Regions from separate parts of the Brevibacterium renqingii genome, predicted to be linked through region 2. Evidence: predicted binding sites of a transcription regulator. Region 2 holds the regulator's gene; each other region holds the start of a gene.
The links. The regulator LexA, encoded in region 2, represses DNA repair genes until DNA is damaged. The targets are predictions, from matches to a motif close to TCGAACANNTGTTCGA.
Positions count from the first base shown of each region.

Region 1: a site for LexA is predicted at 8,300-8,315, ahead of IIE29_RS06355 (HNH endonuclease signature motif containing protein). Genes of this name have one in related genera too.
Region 3: a site for LexA is predicted at 8,769-8,784, ahead of IIE29_RS11180 (Rv2578c family radical SAM protein). Genes of this name have one in related genera too.

Region 1 is NZ_JADBHG010000002.1:288,099-298,654, reverse strand. It holds gene IIE29_RS06385 (thiamine pyrophosphate-dependent enzyme) at 1-869, opposite strand, end outside; gene IIE29_RS06380 (MFS transporter) at 943-2,274, opposite strand; gene IIE29_RS06375 (RsbRD N-terminal domain-containing protein) at 2,467-3,648, shown strand; gene IIE29_RS06370 (DUF2332 domain-containing protein) at 3,683-4,738, opposite strand; gene IIE29_RS06365 (MFS transporter) at 5,011-6,378, shown strand; gene IIE29_RS06360 (FAD-binding oxidoreductase) at 6,591-7,952, shown strand; gene IIE29_RS06355 (HNH endonuclease signature motif containing protein) at 8,574-10,394, shown strand.
Region 2 is NZ_JADBHG010000001.1:81,952-92,507, reverse strand. It holds gene miaA (tRNA (adenosine(37)-N6)-dimethylallyltransferase MiaA) at 1-528, shown strand, start outside; gene dapF (diaminopimelate epimerase) at 525-1,514, shown strand; gene IIE29_RS00405 (class I SAM-dependent methyltransferase) at 1,598-2,212, opposite strand; gene hflX (GTPase HflX) at 2,323-3,795, shown strand; gene IIE29_RS00395 (ATP-dependent DNA helicase) at 3,792-5,759, shown strand; gene lexA (transcriptional repressor LexA) at 5,906-6,661, opposite strand; gene IIE29_RS00385 (LysM peptidoglycan-binding domain-containing protein) at 6,896-7,234, shown strand; gene IIE29_RS00380 (histidinol-phosphate transaminase) at 7,358-8,587, shown strand; gene hisB (imidazoleglycerol-phosphate dehydratase HisB) at 8,584-9,180, shown strand; gene IIE29_RS00370 (hypothetical protein) at 9,177-9,779, shown strand; gene hisH (imidazole glycerol phosphate synthase subunit HisH) at 9,776-10,402, shown strand; gene priA (bifunctional 1-(5-phosphoribosyl)-5-((5-phosphoribosylamino)methylideneamino)imidazole-4-carboxamide isomerase/phosphoribosylanthranilate isomerase PriA) at 10,461-10,556, shown strand, end outside.
Region 3 is NZ_JADBHG010000005.1:145,922-156,477, reverse strand. It holds gene IIE29_RS11215 (sensor histidine kinase) at 1-671, shown strand, start outside; gene IIE29_RS11210 (response regulator) at 668-1,348, shown strand; gene IIE29_RS11205 (fatty acid desaturase family protein) at 1,465-2,616, shown strand; gene IIE29_RS11200 (MBL fold metallo-hydrolase) at 2,687-3,568, opposite strand; gene IIE29_RS11195 (MgtC/SapB family protein) at 3,675-4,421, opposite strand; gene IIE29_RS11190 (ABC transporter permease) at 4,485-6,809, opposite strand; gene IIE29_RS11185 (TetR/AcrR family transcriptional regulator) at 6,928-7,584, shown strand; gene IIE29_RS11180 (Rv2578c family radical SAM protein) at 7,696-8,760, opposite strand; gene IIE29_RS11175 (flavin reductase family protein) at 8,862-9,392, opposite strand; gene IIE29_RS11170 (MFS transporter) at 9,675-10,556, shown strand, end outside.

The sequences.
Region 1 (10,556 bases), on a different contig from region 2:
TCGGCGTCGAAGCCGATGCTGTAGCCGTCACTTGCCACATCGGAGCGGGTGCAGCCGACGAAGACGAGCAGGTCCGCCTCGGCGAATCCCCGGGCGACGGCATCGGCCCGACCGTAGCCGAGCCACCCGGCCCAGGCGCGCGAGCCATGGGGGACGGCGTCGTAGGCGCGCCAATCGCAGAGGACCGGGATCCCGGCCGAGGCGGCGAAGCGAGCGAGATCCGCCCGGCACCCGGTCTGCCAGCCGTCGCCGCCGAGGACGAACGCGGGGCGTGAGGCGTCGGCGATGCGGGCGGTCAGCGATTCGAGCTCAGCGGAGGCAGGAATCGTTGGGGCCGCCTCGGCGATCCTCGGGGTGGGCGCCTCGGTGAGGCGGACGAGGACGTCCTCGGGCAAACCGACGACGACGGGCCCGGGCCTCCCCGCCGCGGCGATGCGCAGGGCTTCGGCGGTGAGCTCGCCGGCGTGGTGCTCGTCGTCGATGGTGATCACGCGTTTCGCGGTCGAGGAGAACCACTCGGGCAGGCTGAATTCCTGGAAGGATCCGCGCTCGCGGTCCGCGGTCGGGACGAGGCCGACGAAGAGGACGAGCGCGGTCGCGTCCTGCCAAGCGGTGTGGATGGAGATCATCGCGTTCGCGGCCCCCGGACCGCGCGTGACCATGGCGATGCCCGGACGTCCGGTCAGCCGGGATTCGGCCAGGGCCATGAACCCGGCGCCGCCCTCCTGCCGGCAGACGACGGTCTCGATGGGGGAGTCGTAGAGGCCGTCGAGGACGTCGAGGTAGCTCTCGCCGGGCACCGCATAGACGCGTTCGATGCCTGCGCTGTCCAGGGTGTCGACGATGAGATGACCGGCGGAACGCGGCATGGCGAGGTGTCCTTTCGACGAACGGGGAGTGTGGAGCTGCCCGCAGAACGGTGCGCGGGCGGGCGAGATCGCCTCAGTGCTTGAAGCCGGGAAGGTCGACGCTCAGGCGCGGGGCGACGTAGCCGGCGAAGGCCGTGAACAGGGACAGGAAGACGAGCATCGCTGCGGCCGGCCACCAGTGATCACCGGCGGAGGCGACGAAGCCGGTGGCCAGCAGCGGAATGAAGCCGGAGAGCATACCCGCCGCATTCTGCGCCATGCCCACTCCCGTGTAGCGCGTGGTGGCAGGGAACAGGCCGGTGAGCACGGTGCCCGAGGCCGCGTAGGGCAGGGACAGGGTGCTTACCGCCAGGGTCATGGCGATGACGACGAGGACCGGCTGCCCGGATTCGAACATGAAGAAGGCCGGAACGGCCACCACCGCCGAGGCGACTCCGCCCCAGAGGATGACCTTCGACGCCCCGTACTTCGTTCCCAGAGCGCCGCCCCAGATGAGGGCGCCGATCTCGACGGCCGCGGCGACCATGCTGCCCAGGAGCAGGAGCGAATCGTCGTAGCCGAGGATGTTGACGCCGTACCAGACGCAGAAGGCAGTGACGAGGTAGAAGCCGCCGACGCCGAGCAGAGCTGCGGCCATGCCGATGATGATCTGCTTCCAGGAGTCGGTGAAGGTCGTGCGGATCGGGCTCTTCTCGACCTCACCGGACTCCTCGAGCTGTCGGAAGACTGGGGACTCCTCGAGGCGGGCCCGCAGGTAGATGGCGAGGATGAGCAGCGGGAAGGCGGCGAGGAACGGGATCCTCCAGCCGAAGGAGTCGAAGCTGTCCTGTGAGAAGACCAGGCTCATGACGAAGAAGCCGCCGGAGGACAGGATCGTGCCGATGGGTGAGCCGATCTGCGGGATCGCCGCGTAGCGGGCGCGCAGGTGGAGCGGGGCGTTCTCGACGACGAGCGTCATCGCTCCCGACCACTCGCCGCCGACGAAGAGGCCCTGGAGGATGCGCAGGAGCACGAGCAGCGCGGGGGCGGCGAAGCCGATCGCTGCGTAGGTCGGCAGCAGACCGATGAGGCCGGTGACGATGCCGATGCCGATGATCGTGATGAGCAGGACCTTTCGGCGCCCGAGCTTGTCGCCCATGCGCCCGAAGATGAGCCCGCCGATCGGGCGTGCGGCCAGCCCGACGCCGAAGGTGGCGAAGGACGCCAGCGCCGCCGCGGTGGCGTTTTCGCTGGTGAAGTACTGAACGTTGAAGATCAGCGCGGCCGCGGCGCTGAACAGGAAGAAGTCGTACCACTCGAGGGCGGTGCCGATCAGCGCTCCGGCGGCTACCTTGTTCGCGTCCTTGACGCTCAGCTCTGTGGTGGCACTGAACTCGGCGGATGCCGTGGTGTTCTGCTCGCTCATGGTTCTCTCCGTCGAGGCCGGGGATCCGGGCTGCTCGTGCAGGTCGGATCCGTCTGCGGATGGTGCTTCGGCCGATGTTGCATTCGACCGGCAGGTATCGACCCTACAGAGTGGCACATGGCCGGATCCAGGCGCATTTGTCGCCGAAAAGCGGACTCTTCTTGTGCGAATGCACATAATCTAGAGGATGTGATGGATGAACAGGATCGTTTCGCGGGCACACGACAGCTGCGGGACCGCCCGGTGCCCGGAGACGAGCGACGGTGGCTCGAACTCCTCGACGCCCTCGACCTCGATGAGCTGACCGACCGGTTCATGACCCGTGTCGTCACGGTCTCGGGATACGATCCCGCACCGATTCCGGTCTCTGAGCTGCGACGCACCGGTCGGCAGTCCTTCTCCACTCTCATCGACGGACTGCGCGCCGGCGGCTTCGACGGGCCGGTGACAGTCTCGACCGAGGTCGGGGTCTCCCGGGCTCGGGCGGGCATTCCCCTGGAGGCGCTCATGACAGCGATCCGTCACGATTTCAATGTGCTCTGGGAAGTGCTCACCCGAGTGGCGAACCAGGGTGACGCGGAACTCGTCATCCGCCATACCGGCATCGTGCTCTCCACCGTCGACGAATACGTCTCCCAGGTGCAGCAGGCCTATACTGCGGAGCTGCAGCGGATGCGCGCCGAGGAGTCGTCGGTGCGTGCGGGTCTCATCGCCAGCCTGTTCCAGGACCCTGACCCGACCGACGAGCGTCTGGCCACGATCGCCTCCGGTCTCGGTCTCCACGTCGACTCGCCGCTGCTGGTCGTCGCGGCCGCCGGAGACGATGTGCGGGCGCTGCGTGTGCTCGTCTCCGACCATGTCCGCGCGGGTGGGACGATGTTCACGCACCACCTCGGCGAGGTCCTCATCGCCTTCACCCGGGTCCACGAGCTTCCGGGGCACCGTGAAGAGTCGCTCGAGCGCGCGATCGCCGAGGCGCGGGTGGGCTATGTGCGCTCGCCCGGAGTCGCCTCCCTGCGGCGTTCGGCGCTGACGGCCCGAGATCTGGCGGAGGTCATCGAGGACGATGAGAGCTCGGCGATGACCTGGCGTCGCGGATGGGCGCGGCTTGCCGCCCGCTCTCTCAATGCCGCCGGCAATCCGATCCTCGCCGATGTCGAGGCCGCGCTCGCCGGCTGCGGCAGGGTCGAACGCGAACGCTTGGTGGAAGCCGTGCGGGCCTACCTGCACTCGGGCAGCATCGGGGCGAGTGCCGCCGAGCTGTTCTGCCATCGCAACACCGTGGCGAATCGTCTGCGCCGGTTCGCCGATCTCACCGGCCTGGATCCGACGGTCCCCGCCGAGGCTGCGCGCTTGGTCGTCGGTTGGGCGTGAGGCGTGCCCGGCACGCGAGCGTACGCGTGGGGACTCACGAGCCGCTGAGTCCTTCGTAACTCTGACCGTGTGGTCCGGTCAGGGCCTTCGCGACACCGTCCACGCTGAGGACGAATCGTCCGTCGGCGTCCACCCCACATGCCTCGAGCTGCACGCGCGTGCCGGGCAGGACGCCCGCTCCTTCGTTGCTCAACCACATCGTTTCCGGGTGGGCGCGCATGACTGCGGCGAATTCCTCCCGCCTCGGCGCATCGACATAGGCGAGGACCGCACTGTGGAAGACGACGATCTGCGAGTCGCTCGGTGCCTCGGCGATGAGGGACTCGATGCGTTCGCACAGGTCACCGGACACCAACCTCGGCGGGTCGTCGGCGACGATTTCGGCGGCGCCGGTCAGTCGTTCGCGTCGTTCATCGTGCTCGGGCCAGATCAGTGAACGCAGCCAGCTTCGTTGGTCGGGTTCGGTGATGTCGATCGGGTCGAGGTCGATTCCGGCACGCCACACCACCTCGGGGATGCGCTCCGGAGCTGAGGCGTTTCGCAGCTCGCACTCGATGACGACGTTGCTCCGGCCCTGGGTCGGATCGATGCTGATCAACCTCACCGAGTGCGGATCAGACAGGACGGTGCCGCGGTCGCTCGATTCGCCCGCCTCGGTGGCGCGATAGTGGTAGCTGTATCGATCAGGGTAGAGGCACAGTCCGGCCGAGGAACCGACCTCGATGAGTGACAGGGGACCTTCGAGGCGAGCCAGCTCCGGCAGGAGAACGGCGCAGCGGCCGGCCTCGTTCGTCTGGGTCGATCGTTCGAGCATGAGGGCACTTGTCTCGTCCCAGTGCGCCAGCAGCCAGGTCCGCAGCCGTGCGAAAGACCCGGTTTCTGCGCCGAGGTGGCGGGCAGCGGCAAACAGAAGGTTGGCCTGGCGCTTGGGCTGCGGCAGGTCGAGGAGCAGGTAGATGATCGCGTCGTCCTTGGCGACTCCCTGCGCCCATTCGGCGTAGACGGGGGAGGTGTCGGCGGCCTCGACGCGCGCGAATGTCCGGTAATAGCGGCGCAGACGATCGCCCTCGAGCTCGGTCATCGGCTGCATATAGTCCTCCTCGTCGTGGTGGGCTCATCGTAGCGAAACGCTGTCCGACGATGCTTCGTGCTTTGTACGTCGTGCCCGTCGATGCCTCGTGTCTCGTGTCTCGTGCAAGGCGGTGCCTCGTGCGTCTGCGCCCCTGCTCCGACAACTGCGGCCCGTCCCGGTATTCGGTACTCTGCGGCGGAACTCTAGGCCGCACGACTGCGCTGACGTAATGTGTTCCCGTAGCGCGTCGGCTGCCACCGCCGTGGCCCGTCCAGATCGAAGGAGATCACATGTCGTCCGAGGTAAGCCCGTCCACGAGCGGACAGACACCAGCCGATTCGACGCTGGAGAAGCGGACACTGCGCAAGGTTCTCATCCGTCTCATCCCGTTCATCATCGCGATGTACTTCATCAACTACCTCGACCGCACGAATCTCGGCATCGCCGGGCCCGGCGGAATGAATGAGGATCTGGCGATGAACGCGACCCAGTTCGGGTTCGCCGCCGGCGTGTTCTTCTTCGGCTACCTCATCCTCGAGGTGCCCTCGAACCTCGCGCTGCACAAGTTCGGGGCACGCATCTGGCTCGCCCGCATCCTCATCAGCTGGGGCGTCGTCGCGGCCGCGATGGCCTTCGTGCCGAACCACGGCTGGCTCTACGTGCTGCGGTTCCTCCTCGGCATCGCCGAGGCGGGCTTCTTCCCCGGCATCATCCTCTACCTCACCTACTGGTTCCCGACCTCCATGCGTGCTCGCGCCACCGCACTGTTCATGCTCGCGATCCCGCTCTCGAGCGTCGTCGGCACACCTTTATCTTCCTGGCTGATCTCGAGCGGGAACACGATCTTCGAGAACTTCGCCGGCTGGCGCTTCATGTTCATCATCGAAGGCGTGCCCGCGATCCTGCTCGGCATCATGTGCATCGTCTACCTCACCGACCACCCCCGCGACGCGAAGTGGCTGAGCGTCGAGGAGCGCGAATGGCTGCAGGCCACGATGGACGCCGAGGAGAAGGGCAAGGCCGAGACCTTCCACTACCCGGTTCGACGCTCTCTGCTGCAGCCGCGCGTGTGGGCACTGTCGTTCGTCTACTTCGGCATGGTCTACGGCCTCTACGCCATGAGCTTCTTCCTGCCGACGATCATCTCGGGATTCCAGAAGACCTTCGGCGTCGAATACTCGATCGTCGAGATCGGTTTCATCACGGCCATCCCGTATGTCTTCGGGGCGCTCGCCATGTACTTCTGGTCGCGGCACGGCGACCGCACAGGCGAACGCGTCTGGCATGTGGCGGTCCCCCTGTTCATCGGAGGTGTGACGATACCGATCGCGCTCTATCTCAGTTCGCCGTTCACCACGATGGTCGCGGTGACCATCACCTGCATGGCGATCTGCGCGGCCCTGCCGACTTTCTGGCCGCTGCCTCAGACCTTCCTCGCAGGCGCCGGAGCCGCTGCGGGCCTCGCCCTCATCAACTCCCTGGGCAACTCGGCCGGGTTCTTCGCTCCCTACATCACGGGTTGGCTCGCCGACCTCACGGGAACCCAGAACGCGGGCATGTGGGTCGTCGGTGCGGCCATGGTGGCTGCCGGCATCGTGACCCTCGTCCTCAGGGCCGCACCGGCCCCCGATAACCTGGAGCCGACGCTGAAACAGTGACCCCCGTGCCGGTCCCACCTGCGTCGTCGTCGATCCGAGGAGCAGCATTGTCGAACACGCCGTCCGCCGCAACGGAACCAACCGGTCTCGATCCGGCAGGATCTCCCTCGTCGGCACCCTCCGCGCCGGAGTCGTCCTCCAGTGCGCGCCCCACTGGTGCGCGGGTCTTCCCCGTCCTCGACCCGGCGGCGCTCGACGACCTCGGCTCGCGGCTGAGTCCGGGTGCGCTGACGACGGATCCCGACGTCATCGATGCCCATTCGAGCGACGAAGCCCTCTTCTGCCCACGTGAGGGCGCGATCGCCCTGGTCAGGGCGACCTCGGCGAAGGACGTCCAGGAGGTCATGCGCTTCGCCACCGAACATCGGGTGCCCGTCGTCCCGCAGGGCGCGCGGTCGGGGATCTCGGGCGGGGCGAACGCCTCACCTGGGGCGATCCTGCTCAACGTGTCGAAGATGACCGAGGTGGTTCGGGTCAACGAGGCCGAGCGCCTCGTCACCGTCCAACCCGGCATCATCAACCAGGACCTCAAGAATCACCTGGCGCCGTACGGACTCTCATACCCACCGGACCCGGGTTCGGTGGCCCTGTCGTCGATCGGCGGGAACATCGCCACCAACGCGGGCGGACTGTGCTGCGTCAAATACGGTGTGACCAGGGACTATGTTCGGTCCCTGACGGTGGTTCTCGCCGATGGGACGATGACCACGCTCGGTCCGGAGACCGCGAAGGGTGTGGCCGGCCTCGATATGCGACACCTCTTCATCGGCTCCGAAGGCACCCTCGGCATCGTCGTCGAAGCGACGCTGCGCCTCATCCCCGCCCTGCCCGATCCCTTCACCGCGATCGCGACCTTCCCCGACGAACGCAGCGGTCTGCAGACTGTTGCGGACTTCATGGCCGGCGGAGGAGTGCCGAGCCTGCTCGAATTCCTCGACGGCTCGAGCCTGCGCATGCTCAACGACTTCGGCGACTTCGGCCTCGACGCCGAGGCCGGAGCGATGCTCATCATGCAGGTCGATCACACTCCCGCCGAATCGGAGGCCGCGATGGGGACCTTCGCCGAGGTGGCCGAGCGCTGCGGTGCCCTCGACGTCGCGTACTCCGACGATCCGACCGACTCCGCGGCACTCATCACCGCACGGCGAATGATCCAGCCGGCCTACGAGAAGTTCGCGACGGCCCATGGGGGAGGGCAGCTGCTCGACGATGTGTGCCTGCCGCGCACGGCCGTGCCCGAATTCTGCGACCGGCTGGGTGCGCTGCGGGAATCCTCCGGACTGGAGATTGCGCTGGTGGCGCATGCCGGCGACGGGAACATGCACCCCTCGGTGTTCTTCGACGCCGAGGATGAGACCGCGACGGCGACGGCGCAGGAGGTCTTCGAAGAGATCATGCGCATCGGCATCGAACTCGGCGGGACGATCACCGGAGAGCACGGGGTCGGCTACCTCAAGCGCGCCTGGCTGCCGAACGAGCTGGACGAGGGCTCCCGGAGGATCCAGTCGGCCGTGAAGAATGCTCTCGACCCCCTGGGCATCCTCAACCCCGGCAAGATGCTCGCGGAAGTCTGAGCGCTCAGACCTCAGTTCTGCACTGTCGTCGCTGCTCCGCCGAATACGAGCTGCCGGCGGCTGATTTCCTGAACGCGGTCTGCCTACGGCCAATTCCGCTTTCCTGCACCAGCGGGCGCAGGCGCATGTCGGGCCTGCGCCGCCGATTAGGACCTGCGTTGCTGATTAGGACCTGCGTTGCCGCTGATCCGGGTGGGGCCGTCGCCATCGATCCGAGTGACGCGGCCGCCGATCCGAGCGCGGGACCGAGCCGGTCGCGTTCTCGTGTCAGTGCCGACTGGTTGACTGAATACAGACAAGAGGCCAACTGAATTCGTATGAGACATGCTCTTAGAATTGAATAAGAATCGAACAGGCATTGCGCTAGTTTTGATTCATGTGTACACTGAATAAAAGCTCCTTCATTGACGAAGGGAACGCGGGGCGATGACATTCACACCGGATCGGAAGCGACGTAGGTCGCGGAGGAGTGCCCGTCAGGGCGCTTCCGGTGCGCGCCCCAATGGTGCCGGCATTGGTCCCCGATCGGTCCACGGCAGGACGAACGGCCAGCAACGGGAGAGCTTCCCGAATTCGGAGCCGGGACCCACCACTCTCAGTGACCAACTCAGGCAATCGGGATTGGACCTCAACGGTCATGCACTCGCCGAGGTCTTCGACTCCCTTGATCCGGTGCCGACCGATGAAGTCGGTGAGACCGATGAAATCTATGAAGTCGACGAGGTCAACGATTCCGACCGCGGGGCTTTTGCCGACGACAGCTTGCTCGCATCGTCCGAAGAGCGAGCTGCGGGGGAAGAACAGGTTGTGGCTTCTGAGTCCGCGGAGCCGTTTTCCGAAGTTTCGGACGAACCTGCAGGTGCCGCGCCTCCCACCGCTTCTCCGCATCCTCTACTGAGCGACGAAGCCTGGAGCGATCTCGCGAAGTTCGCACCCGAAGTGACCCGCAGCCTGACTTCTCTCTTGAGCCTCGACGATGAGCTGCGCACCTTCGAGCGACCGATGGGGCCTGGCGAGGCGATGCATCTCCTCGATGGAGTCGAAGCGCTCTCACGCGCGACCGAAGCGCTGTCCACCCTGGCGCTGTCCGTCTATGAGCGGATCGGCACACCGACCGACAGCGGAGCCAAGGACACCGAATCGCTGATTCAGGACCGACTCGGCCTCACCGGCCCCGAAGCGCGGCGACGCGCACGGATGGCGAAGAGCCTCGGCGGGCGCGTGAGCATGGAGGGACAGGCGCTGCCGCCCCTGCGTCCGGTCATGGCAGACAAGCTCCACGACGGAACGCTCTCTGCCGGACAGGTCGCCGTGATCGAAGAATGCATGCAGAAACTGCCGAGCTGGATTGATCCGGCCATCAGTGCGCGGGCAGAGGAAGAACTCGTCGAATACGCCAAGACCGTGTCCGTTGCCGATCTGCGGGAGATCTTCCGGAGGATGTTGGCTCATATCGACCCCGATGGGGCGGAGCCCAAAGATCCGAGCGACCGCTCGTCCTACTTCATCAACGCCCGCCCGAAGAGAAACGGAGATTGGAGAGTCGAAGGGCTGCTCGATCCGACGGCCGGCGCAGAACTCCACGGACTCCTGACCTCACGGATCGAATCGGCCGATCAGCAATCACAGCAGTCCTCCACCGAACCCAGCGACTCCACAGCGGGCGTCGCGTCCCCTCCCGACGGCGCGGACGCTCTCGGGGTATTCGATGCCGTGCTGACCGGCGACCAGCATGACGCCCCACCGTGGGTGGTCGTCGACGCAACCGGGCGCGAAGGCGGATCTGCGAAGCATCCGGTGCCAGCAGGCCACGGAGTTCGTGACGATGGCTCCACCGTCGATCTCATCAGCGAGCAGCCCAGCGCACGCAACTGGATCTATGAGCGATTCGCGACTCTGATCTCAAGGATCAGCATGAAAGAGGCCGCGAAGGGCTCGCCCTACGCGCTCGTGGTGACCGCAAGGGCCGAAGATCTCGCTAAGAAGCTCGGTGAAGGCACAACAGGATCGGGAGATCGCATCCCGATCGACGAATTGACTGCGCGCGGGCTCAACGGCACCGTCTTCTACCACCTCATGGACGAAAAGGCCCGAACGGTGGAAGTGCGGACGGAGAACCGGTTCGCCAACAAGAACCAGATCGCCATCATCACAGCAAGAGACCAAGGATGCACCTTCCCCGGATGTGATGCGCCGCCAGGATGGTGCGATGCCAACCATGTCATCCCGCACAGCGAGGGCGGGAAGACGGAGATCAACAACCTCTGTTTGGCCTGCTCGGCGCATCACCATCTCATGGACCGCTCCGATTGGGAGGTCCGGATGATGGCCGATGGACGTCCGGCCTGGATTCCACCGGCCAGCCGCGACCCGGCCAGAAGGCCGATCATGCACTCACGCTTCATTGCACAGGACATCATCGAATCGCTCTTCGACGATTAGCCGGCGCCCGCATGATCGGTGTCGACTGCTCAGGCGTCGGCCCGTCGGATCGACCCTCGGCGCGTCGGATCGACCCTCGGCCTGCTCGGCCCTCGGCCCAACCGACCTTCGGCCCAACCGACCTTCGGCCCAACCGACCTTCGGCCCAACCGACCTTCGGCC
Region 2 (10,556 bases):
GGACTGCACCAGAGGCTGCGCGAACTCGACCCGGCGGCTGCGGAGAAGATCACCGTCAACGACCAGCGGCGCATCGCCCGCGCACTCGAGGTCATCGAACTCACCGGTCGGCCCTTCAGCGCCCAGCTGCCCGACTATCAGGAGCTCGAACCGACCATTCACCTGGGCCTGAGCATGGACCGAGGCATCCTTCACGAGCGCATCGCCGCTCGCGTCGATCTTATGTGGGAACACGGGTGGGTCGATGAGGTGCGCCGTCTGCTCGCGGCCGGACTGGCCGAGGGCAAGACCGCCTCACGGGCCATCGGCTACGCCCAGATCCAGCGTCATCTGAATGGTGAGATCACCGCCGCCGAGGCGAAGGAGGAGACGGTCATCAGAACCCGCCAGTTCGCCCGCCGGCAGGACACCTGGTTCCGCCGCGACCCCCGGATCCACTGGATCGACGGCACCGCCGCCGACGCCGGGCAGAACCGCACACGGGCACTCGACATCCTCGCCGAGTCCACCGATAGGATGGAGACATGAGCACTCCGGATACCCCGTTCGCCGCCTTGGCCGATGTCGCCTTCGTCAAGGGGCACGGCACCCAGAACGACTTCGTCCTCCTCTCCGACGACGACAGCCGGCTGGAGATCCATCCTGAAACCATCGCCACCCTCGCCGACCGGCGTGCCGGACTCGGAGCCGACGGAATCATCCGCATCGTGCGCTCGGCCGCCAGCGGAATCCCCGGAGCCGCCGAGCAGGCCGAGGCCGGAGCCGAATGGTTCATGGACTACTACAACCACGACGGCAGCCTGTCGGAGATGTGCGGCAACGGGGTCCGTGTCTTCGCCCACGCCCTCGTCACCAGCGGACGCATCCCGGCCGATGCCCGGGACATCCTCGTCGGCACCCGTGACGGCATCAAGACCGTGCGCACGACTCTCAACCCGGCCCTCGGCGTCCAGACCGGCGATGACGTCGTCTCCGCCGCAGCGTCCGGGCCCGGTTCGTCCAGCGACGCCTGGTACACGGTCGACATGGGCGAATGGTCGCTCGATCCGACGAACTCCTCGCTCGTGACCACCGGAGGCATCGAAGTGGCCCGGCCCGGCCTGCGCGTGAGCACCGGCAACCCGCACACTGTCGTCGCGCTTGCCGAGACCGCCGAGCTCGAAGCCGCCGACCTCCGTGACGCACCTGTCGTGGACCCGGTGCCCGCCCAGGGCTCGAACGTCGAATACATCGTCATGGAACCGGCCCGCTCCGATGTGGCCGGGGGAGAGGGCGCCCTGCGGATGCGCGTGTTCGAACGCGGCGTCGGCGAAACCCGCTCCTGCGGCACCGGTGCCTGCGCCGCGGCGATCGCCGCCCACCACTGGGCGGGGGAGAAGTCACCCCTGCAGTGGCGTGTGGACGTGCCCGGCGGTCAGCTGCGCATCGAGATCGATCCGAATGCCGAAGGCACGAGCGGGCGAGTCAGCCTCGCCGGCCCCGCCGTCCTCGTCGCCGGCGGCACCATCAGCTGAGAGCCGAACCCGGCCGAGGCGGCACCAGCGGCCGAAGGGATAGCTCCAGCCCCGGTTGGCCCGATCCGGTCCCGCAGCCCGAACTAGTCCCGGTGGACGGTGAGAACCCGGAAGCCCTTGGACGAACCCGTGCGCACGACCTCGAATCCGTTCCCGAGCATCCCGGCGATCCACTTCTGCAGCGAGTCGGCGCCGAGGTTCTTCGACACCACGAGGTCCGCGCGGCCGCCGGGAGCCAGACGCGGCAGCCAGGTCTCGAGCAGTTCGTGGAGTGCCTCCTTGCCGATCCGGATCGGGGGATTGGACCGGATCGCGGTGAACTCCACCTCGGCGGGGATCTCCTCGGCGGTGACGGTGCGGATCGACTCGAGTCCCAATCGGCCGGCATTCGCCGCGGTGGTCTCCAGGGACCGGGAGTTGACGTCGAGTGCCCACACTCGCAAATCCACCTCGGCGTCTCTGGCCTCCAACGCCGTGTGCAGCGCGATCGGCCCCCAACCGCAGCCGAGGTCGAGCACATCACCGGTCGACGGCTCGGGCAGGTGCCGCAGCAGCACGGCCGTGCCGAGGTCGAGGCGGGTGGGGGAGAAGGTGCCTGATACGGTTTCGACGGTGACCTCGTGGCCGGCCAATTCGAGGTGCAGCTCACGGGTTCTCGCCTCGCTGCTCGGCGATTCGGTGAAATAGTGCTCTGACACCACTTCAGTCTAGACGGCTGTGGGAGAATTGATGGACACCACTGTCGGTGCGAAGGATGACGACGCCCGAACGAGCAGCACCGTGAGGGCGGCAGAGAACTAAGGAATGAATGACGTCTGAAGACAATGAGCGTCGGAAAGCGATGCTCGACCGTGTGCTCTCCCGAGGTGCCCAAGCACTCGGCGATCACGACACCACCGGCGAGGACGACCAGTTCGATCTCGCCGAGCGTGCCGCACTCACCCGTGTGGCCGGCCTCTCGACCGAACTCGAGGACATCACCGAGGTCGAATACCGTCAGGTCAGACTCGAACGAGTTGTCCTGGCCGGGATCTGGAACACCACCCAGGCCGAAGCCGAGAACTCGATCCGCGAGCTCGCGGCACTCGCCGAGACCGCCGGCTCCGAGGTGCTCGACGCGCTCATCCAGCGCCGCGAGAAACCAGACCCGGGCACGTACCTCGGCAAGGGCAAGGCGGCCGAACTCGCCGAGATCGTCGCCTCCGTCGGCGCCGACACCGTGATCATCGACTCCGAACTCGCGCCCAGCCAGAGGCGCGGGCTCGAGGACGTCATCAAGGTCAAGGTCATCGACCGCGTGGCCCTCATCCTCGACATCTTCGCCCAGCATGCGAAGTCCCGCGAAGGCAAGGCCCAGGTCGAACTCGCCCAACTCGAATACCTGCTCCCGCGCCTGCGCGGCTGGGGCGAGTCCCTGTCGCGCCAAGCCGGTGGCCGCGTAGCCGGCGGTGCCGGAATCGGTTCGCGCGGACCCGGTGAGACGAAGATCGAACTCGACCGCCGCCGCATCCGCACCCGCATGTCGAAGCTGCGGCGTGAGATCGCCGGGATGGCCCCCTCCCGAGAGACCAAACGCAAGAACCGCGCCCGCCACCACGTGCCGTCGGTGGCCATCGTCGGGTACACCAACGCCGGCAAATCCTCCCTGCTCAACCTGCTCACCGACGCCGAGGTGATGGTGCAGAACGCCCTGTTCGCCACCCTCGACCCGACCGTCCGGCAGGCACAGACCGCCGACGGGCTCACGTTCACCTACACCGACACCGTCGGCTTCGTCCGCAATCTGCCCCACCAGCTCGTCGAGGCATTCCGCTCGACGCTGGAGGAGGCCGCCGGCTCCGACCTGCTGCTCCACGTCGTCGACGCCTCGCACCCGGACCCGCACGGACAGATCCACGCCGTGCGGGATGTCCTCAAGGACGTCGAGACCGGGGAGATCCCCGAACTGCTCGTGTTCAACAAGTCCGATATCGCCGAGGAGGCCGTGCTCGCCGGTCTGCGTGCGGAGTATCCACAGGCCCAGTTCGTCTCCGCCGCGACGAAGGACGGCATCGACGAGCTCATCGAGGCCATCGAATCCCGGCTGCCGGCACCCGATATCGACATCACCGTGCTCATTCCCTATGAGCGCGGCGACCTCGTGTCGAAGATCTACGCCCTGGGCACGGTCGAACACGAAGAACATGGCTCCGAGGGCACGAGCCTGCAGGCCAAGGTGCCGGCCGAGCTCCTCGACGAACTGCGCGAATTCCAGCGTCCGGACCTGGTCATCGATCAGTGACCGTCGAAGAACTCCTCGAGTCGGCCGTCGGGGCCATCGGCGGCTCGACCCGGAGCGGTCAGCAGGAGATGGCCCAAGCGGTCGCCTCGGCGGTGGACAAGGGGATCCACCTGCTCGTCCAGGCCGGAACCGGGACGGGTAAGTCCCTGGCCTACCTCGTGCCCGCGGCCGAATACGTCACCCGCACCGGCGGCAAGGTCGTCGTGTCCACGGCGACGCTGGCGCTGCAGACTCAGATCATCCACCGCGATCTGCCGCGGCTGTTCAAGGCCGTGAAGAAAGACCTCGATCCGCTGCCGAGGGCCGCTCTGCTCAAGGGGCGGCGGAACTATGTGTGCAAGCACAAGCTCGCCGGCGGGTACCCGGACGAGGGGGAGGGCATGCTCTTCGACCTCGGGGCCGACGCCGAGGCGGGACGCAAACCCTCCGAACGCTCGGGTCTGGGTGAGGAGATCCAACGGATCCGCACCTGGGAGAAGATCACCGAGACCGGTGACCGCGACGACCTCATGCCCGGAGTCAGCGACCGCGCCTGGTCGCAGGTGTCGGTCAACGCCTTCGACTGCCTCGGGGCGAACTGTCCTCTGGTCACCGAATGCTTCGCCGAGATCGCCAGGAACAAGGCCGCCGAGGCGGACATCGTCGTCACCAACCACGCCCTGCTGGCCATCGACGCCTTCGGCGAATCGGCTGTGCTGCCCGACCACGACGTCATCATCATCGACGAGGCGCACGAGCTCAAGGACCGGGTGACGAACGCGCTGTCCGGGCAGATCAACACGAGCATGCTGTCGGCGGCGACGAGCTCCGTGCGCAAGCACACCGCCGTCCAGGACGGGGTCGTGTCCCTGCTCGACTCGGCCGCGGCGGCACTCGAACGCGCCCAGTCCTCCGTGCCCGAAGGGCTCATCCTCAATATGAGCGAGGCGCTCGGACTGGCGTTGGCACAGATCCGCGACTCCGCGCGCCAGATCATCAATGACATCGGCGGCAAGTCCGAGGACGCCGATGCCGGTCGGCAGATGGCCAAGGCCCGGTGCCAGGAGATCTTCGAACTGGCCGAACGCTTCTGCGAGCCGGGCAAGAACGACGTCATCTGGCTGTCCCGGTCGACCTTCCGGGAGAAGGAGACGACGAACCTCGTCGTCGCACCGCTGAGCGTGGCCGGAACGATGCGCTCGGGCATCTTCGAGGAATCCACGGTCGTGGCCACCTCGGCGACGTTGTCCCTGGGCGGGAACTTCGACGCGGTCGCAGCCTCACTGGGGCTCTTCGGACCCGACGCCCCGAAATGGGACAGCCTCGATGTCGGCTCACCCTTCGACTACGGACGACAGGGCATCCTCTATGTCGCCTCCCACCTGCCCAAGCCCGGGCGCAGCGGTTTGAGCTCCGAGGCGCTGACCGAACTCGAGGAACTCGTGCGGGCCTCGAACGGCGGGGCGCTGGGACTGTTCTCCTCCCGGGCAGCCGCCAACGCTGCGGCCGAACACCTGCGGGAGAAGTTCGACTTCCCGATCCTGCTCCAGGGCGACGACGGGCTGCCCGCACTCGTCTCCCAGTTCACCGCCGATGACCAGACCTGCCTGTTCGGCACCATGTCGCTGTGGCAGGGAGTCGATGTGCCGGGGCGGACGAACCGACTCGTCATCATCGACCGGCTGCCTTTCCCCCGGCCGGACGACCCGCTCATGCAGGCACGGGCGCGCGATGCCGACCAGCGCGGCGTCAACGGGTTCATGGCCGTGTCCGCCACTCATGCTGCACTGCGTCTGGCGCAGGGCGCCGGCCGCCTCATCCGCTCGACCGAGGACAGGGGAGTCGTGGCGGTGCTCGACTCGCGGCTGCGGTCGGCCAGGTATGCCGGCTTCCTCGTCAATTCGATGCCGCGGATGTGGCCGACGACGAATTCGCAGCTCGTGCGCACGAGCCTCGGACGGCTGGCCGAAACACAAGAGGAATGAGAGAACGCCCGCGAACGGACTGTTCGCGGGCGTTCTGTTCCCCGGCTGCGGAGACCTTCACGGGTCTCAGCTCCGGCGCAGGCTTTCGGAGAAGTCAGCGCGGGCGGAGGCTCTCCGAGGCCTGAGAGGCGACGGACGACGAGACCTCAGAGGCGACGGATGACCGCGACGACGAGCCCCATGATCTGGGCGAAGTTGCCGTCGATGGGCTCGTAGTTCTCGTTCTGCGGCAGCAGCCACTGCTGTCCGGCCTTGCGCTTGAGCGTCTTCACCGTGGCCTCGCCGTCGAGCAGGGCCGCGACGATCTGACCGTTGTCGGCGGTGTGCTGCTTGCGCACGACTACCCAGTCGTCGTGGCAGATGGCGGCGTCGATCATCGAGTCGCCGACGACCTTGAGCAGGAACATGTCGCCGGAGCCGACGACCTGGGTCGGCAGGGAGAAGACGTCGTCGACCTCCTGCTCGGCCAGGATCGGGCCACCGGCGGCGATGCGCCCGACGACGGGCACCTGGACGGTGTTGTTCGACAGCTCCTCGAACTTCGCGCGCTCGGCCTCTTCCTCTTCGAAGGGATTGACGACCTCGATGGCGCGGGGACGCTTCGGATCACGGCGGACATAGCCGAGGCGTTCGAGCTGCGAGAGCTGGTGGGCGACGCTCGAGAGCGAGGCGAGCCCGGCGGCCTTGCCGATCTCGCGCATGCTCGGCGGATAGCCGTTGGTCACGACGGCGCGTTCGATGGTCTCGAGGACGAGGCGCTGCCGGGGAGTGAGGCGGAAATCGCCCTCTCCGGACGATCCCTCTGGGATCTCGACGACCTCGTCATCGCTGCGGGCGGCAGCGATCTCACTGGCAACGTCCTCGTTGCGCGGGCGGCCTCTGCCTCGCTTGTTCTGAACCATTGCTCGTTCCCCTTCGTTCTATTCCCTGCCGCCGAACCCTGCGATCCCCGCTTCGGGGATTCTCGTGTCAGTGCCGACTGAGATGGTTCTGACAGATCGATCAACAACGCTGGTTCCCTCTCATTGTCGCATAGATGTTCGAGTTGGACTGGACATTTGTTCGATTGGCATGTTGAATAGAACAGACGTTCTACCGATTGCTGGTGGAATCGTACGAATGAAAGAGGTAATGCGATGTCTGCACAGAACACCGGGCTGCGCCTGACCACGCGTGGACGCCAGGCCGTGCGCCTTCTCCGGACCCTGCTCATTGCTCTCGTCGTCATCGGCGGAGCGCTCCTCCTCGCCACTCAGTCGTTCTCGGCCGCCGCTGTCGCCGAATCGGAGACCGAGAGCATCGGCATCGACGCCGAAGCGGTCGTCGTCGGCGAGGGCGAATCGCTGTGGACCGTGGCGTCGAACCTCGGTCTCGACCGTGACACCCGTGATGTCGTGGCCGATATCGCCGAGATCAACCATCTGACGACCCCGACCGTCCACCCCGGCCAGACCCTCGACGTCCCTGTCCGCTGAGTCTGCGCCCAACTGAGGAGGCCGCAGATCCTTCCGGGATCCGTTGAAGAAGGGGAGTCCTCCCCGAGTCTCGCGCCCCGACCCGCCGCCCGGGCGGCGGGGGTCTCTCGGTAGAATGATCGCGTGGGAAACTTCGAATCTCTGCCAGTGCGTTCCGACCTCGTCGGCCTCAAGCCCTACGGGGCTCCGCACCTCGACGTGCCGGTCCAGCTCAACGTCAATGAGAACGCCTATCCGCTCCCGGACGTCGTCGTCGACAGCATGCGTGCCGCCGTCAACGATCACTTCTCCGGACTCAACCGTTACCCCGATCGTGAGTTCACCGCACTGCGTGAACACCTCGTCACCTATCTCACCGGCATCAACGAACGTGCCGGGGACAGCGTCGAGCTCGACCCCGCAATGATCTGGGCTGCGAACGGTTCGAACGAGGTCCTCAGCCATATCGTCCAGGCCTTCGGCGGACCCGGCCGTACCGTGCTCGGCTTCACGCCGTCCTATTCGATGCACCCGCTGATCACAACCGGAACGGGAGCCAGCTGGCTCAGCGTCGACCGCAAGGACGACTTCACGCTCGACGCCGACACCGTCGCCGCCGAGGTCGCACGGATCGACCCCGATATCGTCTTCCTCTGCACCCCGAACAACCCGACCGGCACCTCGATCGGGCTCGACGTCATCGAAGCGGCCTACGACAACTGCTCGGGGATCGTCATCGTCGATGAGGCCTACGCGGAGTTCTCCCGCCCGGCCAAGCCCTCGGCCATGACCCTGCTCGAGGGACGTCCCCGCCTCGTCGTCTCACGCACCATGAGCAAAGCCTTCGCCTGTGCGGGGCTGCGCCTGGGCTACGCAATCGCCGATCCCGATCTCATCGACGTCCTCCGCCTCGTCCGCCTGCCCTATCACCTGTCCGAGGTCACACAGGTGCTCGCCTGCACCGCACTCGAACACGCTGACGTGCTGCTGGGCAACGTCGACCGACTCATCGATTCCCGCAACCGGATGTCGGCCCACCTCGCGAAGGTCGGCTTCAGCGTCCACGACAGCGATTCGAACTTCGTGCTCTTCGGCAATATCTCCACCCCGGCCGAGCTGTGGCAGAAGCTGCTCGACCGCGGAGTGCTCATCCGCGACATCGGCATCGACGGCCACGCCCGCGTCAACGCCGGCACCGAGGACGAGACCGAGGCGTTCCTGACCGCGATCGACGAGATCCTCGCCGAATCCCCGGACATCCTCGCCGCACCACCGGCCGAAGATGCGCATCCGGTCGACGGCCCACACTCGTCCGAAGACGCGCCCCACAGCTCCACTCCGTCACCCGCCGCCCCGACGAAAGGCACTCCATGAGGCAGGCCCAGAACTCACGCACCACCTCCGAGTCCACGGTGTCCGTGTCCGTCGACCTCGACGGCACCGGAGCCTCGACCATCTCCACGAGCGTGCCGTTCTTCGACCATATGCTCACGGCCCTGGCGAAGCATTCGATGATCGACCTCGACATCACCGCCACCGGAGACACCCACATCGACGTCCACCACACCGTCGAGGACACTTCGATCGTGCTCGGCCAGACCCTGCGCGAGGCCCTCGGCGACAAGAGCGGAATCCGCCGCTACGGTTTCGCCGCCGTCCCGCTCGACGAAGCGCTGGCCCAGTGCGTCGTCGACGTCTCCGGCCGTCCCTACTTCGTCCATGAGGGCGAACCGGAAGGGCAGCAGTATCACCTCATCGGCGGTCACTTCACCGGATCGATGACCTCCCACTCGCTCGAGTCGATCGCCTTCCACGGCGGACTGACCGTCCACCTCGACCTCGTGCGCGGTCGCGACCCGCACCACATCGTCGAGGCCCAGTACAAGGCCTTCGCCCGTGCCCTCCGCGCGGCCGTGGAGGAAGATCCCCGCAGCAATTCCGTCCCCAGCACCAAGGGAGTCCTGTGAGCACCACCGTCGTCGTGACCCCATTCGGGGTCGCCCAGCAGCTTGCCGCGGCCTGTGTGCTGTCGAACATCTCCGGGACCATCGTGCCGATCGGGGAGTTCAGCGGAATCGTCCTCAACGACACGGACGTGGCCTCCGGCAACGAGGCGGCCGCGGCGATCTCGAAGCTCGCCGGCAAACACGAAGTCCTCCTGCTCGTCCGCAGCGAGGAGCAGATCGACGCCGGACACTACCGCCACGGCACCCGCGAATCCGATGTGCCGGCCGGTCTGGCGCTGAAGAACCTGCCCGATGTGCTCGAACAGCTCCTGCTCGAAACCGTCTCGGCCGACGACGTCGAGGGCAGCATCCGAACCGATTCGATGACGAAGCTGCAGGCCAGCGCCGCGACCATGACACCGGGACGGGCCGCCGTGGCGCGCACCGCTCTGCTGTGGATCATCGCCGCAGTCCTCGCCGGACTCGTCACCGCCTTCGGGATCGCGCTGGGTCTCGGCGGCAACAACGTCGCCTGGGTCATCGCGGTCTTCGGCGTCATCGTCCTCGGCTTCTCCCTGTGGCGGATCTGGTCCGTGCTGAGCAAGGGAGCCAAACGATGACGAGCGTCGCGGTCCTCGACTACGGAGCCGGCAACGTCCGTTCGGCCGTGCGAGCGGTCGCCGCCGCCGGTGCCGAGGTGACGCTGACCGCCGACCACGATGTCATCAACGACTCCGACGGCCTCCTCGTCCCCGGCGTCGGAGCCTTCTCCGCCGTCATGGCCGGACTCGAGAACGTCGGGGGAGTCGAACTCATCCGCACCCGCCACGAACAGGGCCGCCCGCTGCTGGGCATCTGCGTCGGCCTTCAGGTGTTCTTCGCCCGCGGGCATGAGCACGGAGTCGAGACCGAGGGCATCGGACTGTGGCCCGGAGCGGTCACCGCCCTGGCCGCCACTGTCGTACCGCACATGGGATGGTCCCAGGTCAGCGCCCCGGAGGACTCGGAGATGTTCGCCGGCATCCGTGACGACCGCTTCTACTTCGTCCACTCCTACGCCGCCGGCGACCCGCCTGCCGGCACCACGGTGACCACCGCCCGCCACGGCGGCGAGTTCATCGCCGCCGTCGAGGACGGCACCACCTGGGCCGCCCAGTTCCATCCCGAGAAATCCGCCGAGGCCGGAGTCAGGCTGCTGCGCAACTGGCTCGGATCCTTCGCGGCGCAGACGCCCGGTTCCTGACCGAGCCCACCCACTACCATTGGCCGAAACCCGTGGCACCCCGTGCAGAAAGGTCACAATGACAGACACTTCGAACAAGCTCGTCCTCCTTCCCGCGGTCGACGTCGCCGACGGCAAAGCCGTCCGTCTCGTCCAGGGCGAAGCCGGCACCGAG
Region 3 (10,556 bases), on a different contig from region 2:
TCACGATCGAAGAGAGGGCCCGAATCGCGCGCGAGCTGCACGATATCGTCGCTCACAGCATGTCCATCATCAACATCCAGTCCTCCAGCGCACCCTTCCGCCATGCAGGGATCGACGCCGGGGTGGCGAAGGAGTTCGAGGACATCTCGACCTCTGCGCGCGCGGCGCTCACGGAGATGCGCGGTCTGCTCAGTGTGCTGCGCAACGACGATTCGGCACACGAACTGGCCCCGCAGCCGAAGCTCACCGACGTCGACGAGCTTGTCGACAAGGCTCGACAGGCGGGAGTGAGAGTCACCCTCGAGCGCCGCGGAGAACCCTTGGATGCCGTCTTGCGCGACAGCACCGGGTTGGCCGGTTATCGGATCATCCAAGAGGCCCTGAGCAATGCGATTCGGCATGCCCGGGACTCGGACATCGCCATCAGGATCCGAAGCGATGGCGCTTCGGTCCGCATCTCAGTGACCAATACCCGGGGTGAAGGCCCCACCGAGGCCGTTTCGACCGAAGAGCATCGGGGGCAGGGCCTGGTGGGGATGCGCGAACGTGCCGGTTCCGTCGGCGGTGAGATCCGCAGCCGCCGGACGGCGACGGGAGGATTCGAAGTGGAAGCTGTGCTGCCGCTCAGCCTGACAGGGCCGGTGGCCGATGAGAGGCGGGAACGCGCATGATCCGCATCGTCATCGCCGACGACCATGCCATGGTCCGGGCAGGATTCGCTGCTCTGCTGGAGGCCCATCCCGACCTCGAAGTCGTCGGACAGGCGCAGGACGGCGAGGAATGCGTGAGAATGGCGGCCGACTGCGCCCCCGACATCGTGCTCATGGATGTGCGCATGCCGATGATGGACGGCATCGAGGCGACGCGGACGATCGTCGCGGACTCACGAGCCGCCTCGGCGACAGGTCCTCGGATCATCATGCTCACCACCTTCGACATCGACGATTATGTCTTCGACGCGATCCGGGCCGGGGCCAGTGGGTTCCTCCTCAAGGACGCTCCGCCCGATGAGCTCGCCGAGGCGGTGCGCGTCGTGGCCTCGGGTGAGGGGCTGCTGGCCCCGAGCGTGACCAAACGCGTCATCGAGCACTTCGCCGCGACGCCTCGGACATCCCCGGCCCCGACGCTTTCCGGCCTGCCGGAGCTGACGGATCGCGAGCGGGAGATCCTCGTGCTCGTCGCGCGCGGCGAATCCAATTCGGAGATCGCGGCCAGTCTCTTCATCGCCGTTCAGACAGTGAAGACGCATGTCTCGCGGATTCTGTACAAACTCGATGCCCGGGATCGGGCCCAGGCCGTCATCGCGGCCTACGAATCCGGTCTGGTCGTGCCCGGGGGCCAGCTCTGAAACGGCTCTCAGATCTTCTGGCTCGGTCCCTTCGCTGACCCCCTACTCGGGTAGGGGGTGGGAAACGGCTCCACGGGGTGACGCGCAATGCGCGTGCGAACCATAGCGTTGAGGATATGAACCCATCCGAAGTGCTCAGCACCCCCTTGTCGATTCCCGCTCCGGACCCGGCCGCCCGCGCCGAGGTGCTCGAACGGCGGCGTGCCAGGCGCGGCACTGCACAACAGGAGTTCACAAGCGACTTCAGCGCCCTCATGGCCCAGGTCAAGGAGGCCGGTCTGCTCGCCCGACGCCCGGGATGGAATCTGCTGCGCTTCTGCCTCCTCGGCCTCGGGTATGCGGCCGCGTTCACGATGCTCTTCTTCGTCGGCGAGAGCTGGTGGCAGCTGGCCACCGCCGTCGTCTTCGGTGCGCTGTTCACTCAGACGGCCTATGTCGCCCACGATGCGGCTCACCGGCAGATCTTCTCCAACGGCAAGACGGGCGAATGGGTCTCGACGATCATCGGCAATCTCTTCATCGGCCTCAGCTACGGCTGGTGGCTGAAGAAGCACAATGCTCTCCACCACGCGAACCCGAACAAGGCAGGCGTCGACGGTGACATCGCCCCCGGCGCACTCGTCTTCGTCGCCGAGGATGCCCGTGAGCGCACGGGTTTCGCCGCTTGGTTCGCGGCCCGACAGGGTTGGTTCTTCCTGCCTCTGCTGACGCTGGCGGGACTGCAGCTGCATGCGGATTCGGTGAGGGCGATCCTCCGCGGCCAATCGTCGATCAAGCGACGCTGGACCGAGGGCATCCTCATCGCCATCAGACTCATCGGGTTCCCGGCGTTGGCGATCTGGGCCGCTGGTCCGCTGATCGGCAGCGTCTTCGTCCTCGTCCAGGTCGCGGTCTTCGGCGTCCACATGGGCGGTTCGTTCGCTCCCAACCACAAGGGGCAGCCGATCGTGCCCAAGGACGTCAAGATCGATTTCCTGCGCCGTCAGACGCTGATGTCGCGCAATATCTCAGGTGGTCGCCCGATGGGGTTCCTCATGGGCGGACTGAACTACCAGATCGAACACCATCTGTTCCCGAGCATGCCGAGCATCAATCTGCACAAGGTGCAGCCGATGGTGCGCGAGTACTGTCGGCAGAAGGACATCACGTACACGGAGACCACTCTCCTCGAATCCTTCAGGATCATCATCCGCTACCTCAACCGCGTAGGCCTCGGCGAGGCCGATCCCTTCGACTGCCCGGTCACCGCGCAGTTCCGCTCCCGCTGAGCTCGAAGCGCCTCAATGAGATCATCGAACCTGCGGGTATGTAGGCGTCCGGGGCGAACCCTGCGGGTCCTCAGGTGAGGTCGTCGTGTTCTCCGGAGACCCATTCGGCGTAGCGCTCCGCCGAGGTCCGGACCGCATGGTGAGCGCCGGTGGCGATGTGCTGACCGAAGTTGCCGTACATCCGATCGAAATCGAGGTCGGCCACCGAGGCGGAGATGCGCCGGACGACAGCGGCCGACAGCGGCAGGTAGTTCGGGAAGCTGCGCATGAAGGTCACCCAGCCTTCTCGGGCGACCGGGCCGATGGAGTCTCCGCTGAGCATCACTCCGGCCCCGTCCTCGGCCGTCCACACGGCGACGGCGCTGCCGGCGAAGTGACCGCCGGTGCGACGCAGCACGGTTCCCGGCAGCGGCGTCGCCTCGTGGTAGTAGGTGCAGATGGTGCCGACCGTCCGCTGCACCCATCCGAGATCGGCACGGCAGACGAAGATCGGAGCATCGCCGAACGCGGCGCTGTATTCCACCTGTGTGCCGAACATATGCGGATGGCTCGCAGCGATGGCTGCGATGCCGCCGAGTTCGCGGATGCGGGCGACGGCTTCGGCGTCGATGTAGGCGGGAACGTCGAACAGCAGATTGCCGAGTTCGGTGCGCACGAGATAGCAGGTTTGGCCGATACCCAGCTTCGGTTCGACCCCGAGGGCGAAGAGTCCGGGCTCCCTCTCCTTCACGACGAGCGAATGGCCTTCAGCCTCCAGTTCGTCCCGAGTCGCCCACTGCTGGCCGGAGGCCGGGACCCACTGACGGTCATCGTCGCAGATCGGGCACAGCCGCGGAGGCGGCGTCGTCGTCTCCACCCCGCACGTGCGGCAGATCGTCACATCACTGAGCTGTGCGCCCCGGCCGCGGCCTGAGGCGGAGCCGCTGTCCGCGGCGCTGTTGGTGTTCGGCACGACGCCATCCTCTCGAGTCTCGACCGATGAGAGCACTGATTCCCACCGAGCCTAGTCCTCGGGTGAGTCCATGACCAGGGTCGGCGATGGCGATCCACGCGCGGGCTCAGACCGAGTCGCCGTCGTCGTCGACCGAATGGAGGCGATCTTCGCGCATGCTGACCGTGTCGACCCCGGGCAGATCCATGAGTGGGGCGACGAGGAGGTGCAGCGGGGGTTTGCCCTCGAACTTCGCCTCGATCGTGACCATTCGAACACCGTCGTCCTCGAATTTCCGCGAATCGACGATGGTGTTGGAGAAACCCATCCGTCCGGCCAATGCGAGGATGTCTCGCAGGACCCCCTCACCGTCCCGGTAGGAGATGCGCAGAAGCCGGCCGTGGTCGCTGTTCGGAATCCTGCGGATCAGCGGTGCGATGACGAAGAGTGTGAAGAGGTGCAGGGCCGTGAGGATGGTCGCCAGCGACAACATTCCCGCTCCGCAGGCCATGCCGACGGCGGCCGTCACCCAGATCGTCGCCGCCGTGGTCAGGCCGCGGACCATGTTGCGGCCCTTGAAGATGACCCCGGCGCCGAGGAAGCCGATGCCCGAGACGATCTGCGCTGCGATCCGCGATGGATCGAGCCGCACGTCGTTCTCGAGCACCCCGGCGAAGCCGTAGGCCGAGACAAGGGTGAAGGCACACGTGCCGATTCCCACGAGCACGTGCGTGCGATAGCCGGCCGCCTTCTGCCGGAACTGGCGTTCGAAGCCGATGAGCGAACACAGCACGAAGCTGGCCAGCAGCAGTTCGGCCTCGAGTGCCGTGGTGCTGCTGAAGAAGCCGTCGAGCGACACCGATGAACTCTCCATAGTGACTTCACCTTAGCCGTGACCGCCGAGGTGAGGAAGAAGACTGACCGGCCAGACGTGCGGTCAAACGGTGGAGGGGATCGACTCCACGCGGCTTCGGTCATCGATGACCGAGCCCTGCACGGTCTGGTGCCGGGCTGGATCAGTCGTGGTCCGGCCATCGGTGCCGGCCTCGGCGGATCGGGTGCCGTGCGAGCTCGGTGCGGCCTCCAGTGCCAAAGCCTGCTTCCGCTGTTCATTGTCGATCTCGCGTTCGCGCTCGAGATGCAGGTTGCCGAAGTCGTGCTGTGTCCGCGGCGGTCTGATTCCGTCGATGAGGAACACCAGGGCCAGAGAGACGAGCCCCCACAGACCCAGCACCTGAAGATGCTCGGTGACGACGTCCCCGTCGAAGTAGAGGATCGACCGGATCGTCTCGACCGCGGCGGCCATCGGCAGGAATTCGTGCAGGGTGGAGAAGAACGCCGGCACCATGTACTGCGAAAGCGCTCCGTTCGATGACGGCACTCCGGCGAACATGAGTGTGCCGATGACCGGAATGATCGCGAACATGCCGATGAGCCGTTCGAAGACCATCGCGAACATCGAGATGCACGCGATGGCAAGGATCCCCGAACCCCACAGGGCCGCGAAATGCCCTTCGACGGCTCCGGTGATCGGTCCCGCGATGAGCGCGACGACCAGGGACATGAATGGCGCATAGACGACGATGACGGGCAGCATCCGTTTGAGCGGACGGACCCAGGGATTGGCGTTCGCAGCGACGATGACGACCATGAACCCGGCGAGGATCCAGCCCATCGCCACGTACATCACGACCACACCGTTCTTGTCCCGATCGGGCAGCGGAGCCAGATCGTCGACATGGAGATCTGCATCCTGCGCGGAGGCGACCTCCTCGAAGATCTGCACGACCACCCGATAGGAGGCGTTGTTTCCGGCCTGATTGGCCAGCAGCTCGAAGTCCGGATTGTCTTCGTCGGGCAGGACGAGGGCGGCGACCTGATCACGGTCGTGGACGAGCCGCCGGGCCTCGCCCTCGTCGTCCACGGCGGTGAACTCGAACATCCCATCCATCTGGTCGTCGAGCTGCTTGATCGTGTCCTCGGCCTGCTCGGCCGACGCCCCGACAACGGCAACGGGCATGTCCTTCGGGGTCGGCGAGTGCATGGCCCCGAGCATGAACGTAATCATCATGGTCACCATCGCCAGGGGGAAGAGTGTCAGCGAGATGTAGCGGATGACCTTCGAATCGGGACGGCGCCCGCCGTGGATGGACGGCACGTTGACGTCGAGCGGCACCGGATGGGAGTTGCGCTTCGCGTAGAAGTGGTCATAGATCTGGGTCAGGAGGAGACCGGCGACCGCGCCGAGGGCGAGCACCAGAAGGTGTCCGGTGACTCCGTCACCGTCGAAGTAGAGAACCGAGCGCAGGGACTCGCCGATCGCCGGCATGGGCAGGAACTCGTGGGTGAAGCGGAAGAATCTCGGCATCGTGTACACGGGCATCGCCATGTTCGACGACGGCATTCCGAGCGCCATGAGGAAGAGGATGCCGACGATGACCCCCAAAGCACCGACGAGCCGGGTGATGAAGAGCTGAACGGTGGAGATGGCGAAGATGCCCAGCCAGGCGATGCCGAGCACGGCCACGGTGTCCTTGACGTCGACGACGTCGAGGATCGGGCAGGCCACGGTCCACACGAGTCCGGCGATCGCTGCCGACCAGCCGGCGAGGATGGGCACGATGCGCTTGAACTTCAGCAGCTCGGGAGAATTCGACCGCAGCACGCTGAAAGGCATGTAGCCGGCCATGACGATGGCTGTCATGAGGAACATCGCAGCCATGCTGGACGGATCGCTGTCCGGCAGCGGGGCGATGTCGTCGGTCTCGATCTCGAACCCTTCGCCCTGGAGCGCCGGGCGGACGAGCTGCTCGACCGTGTTCGCCTGCTGGACGCCGGCCCCGCTGGCCGTGACGATCGTGGCGGTGTCGCCTTCGACGATGACCGCGCCCGAGGCTTCACGGTCGTAGACCTTCTCTCGGGCGGAATACGCATCATCGGTGACATCGACGTCGAACGCACCGGGCTGGGAGCCGTTGAGAGCGAACTCCACTTCATCGGCGCTGTCAGCTGACCCGGTCACGACGACCGGCATGTCATCGGCCGTGGGGGAGTGCATGGTGCCCAGATAGCTCGTGATCATCATACCGACGAACATGAGCGGCATGATGAAGATCGCGACTGTCCGACCGATGAACTCGGCCTTCTCCCGCGTGGCGGCGGCCCGATCGTCGGCCGTCGTGACCGAGTCTGCGGGAAGGCCGTCAGCCGAGTGCTCGGACTCGCGGGCCTCTCTTCTCGTCCGTGGTCGCTGGTCGGGCATCGCCGTCCTCCTGAGGGGCTGGAAATCCTGTGATCCTCATCGACCACGGTGAACCCGATCAGTTTAAGACGCGTGACTTAAAATTGTGAAATCGATGCCTGATGAAAAGATTGAGGACATGGGAACCCACAGTGACCGAGCGCGCGAAGCGCTGCTGGATGCGGCCGAAGAGCTCTTCGCGCGCAATGGGATCGACGCGGTATCGAACCGGCGCATCGTCGAGCACGCCGGGGCGGCGAATCATTCGGCGATCGCCTATCACTTCGGCGGGCGCGACGGCCTTCTGCGTGCCCTCGTCGAAAGGCACCATGACGAGATGGCCGAGCGCAGACGAGAGCTCTCGTCGCAGCTGAGCGATTCGCCGAACATCCATGAACTCGTCCGCTGCCGACTGCAGCCGCTCATCGAAGTGCTCGACAGCCTCCCGAGGCCGAGCTGGCGAGCTCAGTTCATGTCCCAGATATCGGCCGTCCCTTCGGCGATCGAAGTGGCCACAGAAGTGGCTCGTGAGGCAGACCTTCCCGATGAGCTGCGTTTCATCAACGGTGAGTTCGAGGGGATACCTGAAAGCGTTCTGCGGGGGCGTGCTTATCTGCTGGGATCCATGGTCGTCGGCGTATGCGCCGACCAGGAGGCGAAGATGAACGAGGACGCCAACAAGGGAAGCTGGGAGCAGGTCGGACGGTTCCTCATCGACGCCGCCGCCGGGATGCTCGGCGCTCCCGTCACCGACCCGAAGGGCGCAGTGCGCTATCCCAATGTTCCCCTGCTCTGATCCGCATCGAGCAGGGACTCGACGTCGGCTGCAGCCGTCGGGACCGCAGACTGCGCCGTCGCTGACCTCACCGACCGCGCTCGCGCCATCACCGGCCCCACACCGTCGCGTTCAGAACAGGGCCTGTTGGGCCGGGGCAACGATCCCTGCAGCAGGGCTGTCGGCGGTCGCTGCCGGCTCCGACCGGAGACCGCCTCGCCTACGGGACGTCGCCGGATAGTCGTCATCGTCGGTCCCGCGCAGCCCGTAGCGGTCGATGAGCGGGTTGATGCGCTCACCGAGCCAACGGCGATACTCCTTGGAGGCATAGGACGACGTGGCGTACATCCTGCGATAGCGGTCGAGAAGCTCGGGGTGTTCACGCTCGAGCCAGGAGAAGAACCATTCGCGAGCTCCCCGCCGCAGATGCAGAGCCCCATAGACGACTCGAGCGGCTCCGGCGCCCCTGATCGCTCTGAGTGCCGAATCGAGGTGGTCGAGGGAATCGGTGAGCTTGGGCAGGATCGGCATCATGAAGACGGTGACGTCGAAGCCGAGATCGGCCGCGGCACGTACGGTGGCCAGCCGGGCCTTCGTCGTTGGGGTGCCGGGTTCGAGGCTCTGCTGCAGAGCGTCGTCGTGGACGGCGATCGACATGCTGATCTCCACCGACGTCTCCTCGGCGGCCCGTGAGAGAAGAGGCAGATCGCGACGCAGCAGAGTGCCTTTGGTGAGAATCGACATCGGCGTCGAGCGGTCGGCCAATGCGGTGATGATCCCGGGCATGAGGCCGTAGCGTCCCTCTGCCCGCTGATAGGGGTCGGTGTTCGTTCCCAATGCGACGTGGTCGCGGGCCCAGCTCGGGCGGGACACCTCGGCGGCGAGCACCTCGGCGATGTTGACTTTGACGATGACTTGCCGATCGAAGTCCCTGCCGGCGTCGAGGTCGAGGTAGCGGTGGGTGCTGCGGGCGAAACAGTAGACACAGGCGTGGGAGCAGCCGCGATAGGGGTTGATCGTCCAGGTGAAGGGCATCGAACTGGACTGGGGGACCTTGTTGAGCGCCGATTTCGCAAGGACCTCATGGAAGGCGATTCCGGAGAACTCCGGAGTCCGGACCGTGCGGATGAGCCCCTTGGCGCCGAACAGATCGGGAGCCCTCGGGCCGGACGTGTCGCCCAGTTCGTTCCATCTCATGCTTCAATTCGAACATGAGTTCGAATGACGGTCAAGACTGGAGACTGGTCGGATGTGCCAGGGGTGCCGATAGCGCGCAGAGCGCCTGCGCGACGGTGACATCAGGAGACGCGCAGTCCTTTGAACTCGCTGCGGTGGAAGACGAGGGCATCGGCTCTGCCGTCGCTGCGGGCACCGAGGATCTCAAGCAGCGCCACTGTGTGGTCACCGGCGGCGAACTCGGCGTGAAGGCGGGTCCACAGATATGCCGAGCTGTCCGGAATCGTCAGAGCGCCGCTCGCGGTGACGTCGGGAACGACGTCGTTGAAGCGCCGGTTGCGGTCCGTCGATGCGAGCTGCCTGGCCAGGCCCTCTTGGTCCGTGCTCAGCAGTGAGATTCCCAGTTCCGGGGCCCGGCGCAGGGAGGGCCAGGTGGTCGAGGAGTTCTGGATCGCGACGCTGACCAAGGGAGGGGCGAGGGAGACCCCGACCGTCAGAGTGGAGGCGACGATGCCGAGCGGAACCGCGTCGGCCTCGGCGCCGATGAACGCGACTCCCTGTGGGAAATGGGAGAACGTCTCGCGGAGAACCTCCGGCGAGGCGCGGTTCGCCTCCATGGGTGTGGCAGCAACGGGGCTAGTCGAGATCGTCATTCAATCACCTCACGTGTTCTGTTGAGCGATCCTGGACGTGCTCGCTGGTTCCGAGGCCACCGGATCGTTCGACTGTGTGTCGGTCGTCGGTGCCGATGATTCCAGAGACCGCCTTGAATTGCGACGTTAGAGTTCATATGACGACGTTCTTTGTCCGCGTGTGACGGATGATGTCAGGGCATGACGGAGCGCATCCGGTGGCGGTGCCTCAGGGGCTAGATTGCTCAGCGAAATTCTATCCCGGCACGGTTGCCTGCTCGAGCAGGCCCACAGGAGACGTTCATGACACAGCTTTCGGTCACCGACTCGACACCCCAGAGTCCGCCGCGGTTGCTCGCCGGCAAGAAGCGGGTGCTGGCTTCGGCCTTCGCCGGCACGACGATCGAGTGGTACGACTTCTACCTCTACGGCACAGCCGCGGCACTGATCTTCGACGTCCAGTTCTTCCCCTCTGGCAGTGAACTCGGCAGCCGACTGGCCGCCTTCGCCACCCTGGCCGTCGGATTCTTCGCCCGCCCTTTGGGCGGAATCATCGCCGGCCACCTCGGCGACCGACTGGGCCGCAAGGCGCTGCTCGTGGTCTCCCTGCTGTCGATGGGCACCGCTTCCACACTCATCGGACTTGTTCCGAACTTCGCGACGATCGGCTGGTGGGCCGCGGTCTCCCTGGTCGTCCTGCGCATCGTCCAGGGCCTGTCCGCCGGAGCCGAATGGGGCGGCTCCGCGCTGCTCTCGGTCGAACATGCTCCGGCGCGCAGACGCGGACTGTTCGGCTCCTTCACCCAGATCGGATCCGCGGCGGGCATGCTCCTGGCCACCAGCGCCTTCTTCCTCGTGCAGAAGCTGCTGCCGAGCGATCAGTTCGAATCCTTCGGCTGGCGCATCCCGTTCCTCGCCTCCGCGGTGCTCGTGGCCTTGGCGCTGTGGATCCGCCTCGGCGTCTCCGATGCGCCGGAATTCCAGGAACTCAAGGACTCCGGCGAGGTCGCCGAGGCCCCGCTGCGCGAGGTCATCACCGCGTACCCGCGCGTGCTGCTCGTCACGATCGGGCTGCGCCTGGCTCAGAACAGCGTCTTCTATCTCATCACCGTCTACATGCTCAGCTATCTGTCTGAGAATCGCGGCGATTCCACCTCGGGGGTCGCCGCCGTGATGATCGCCTCG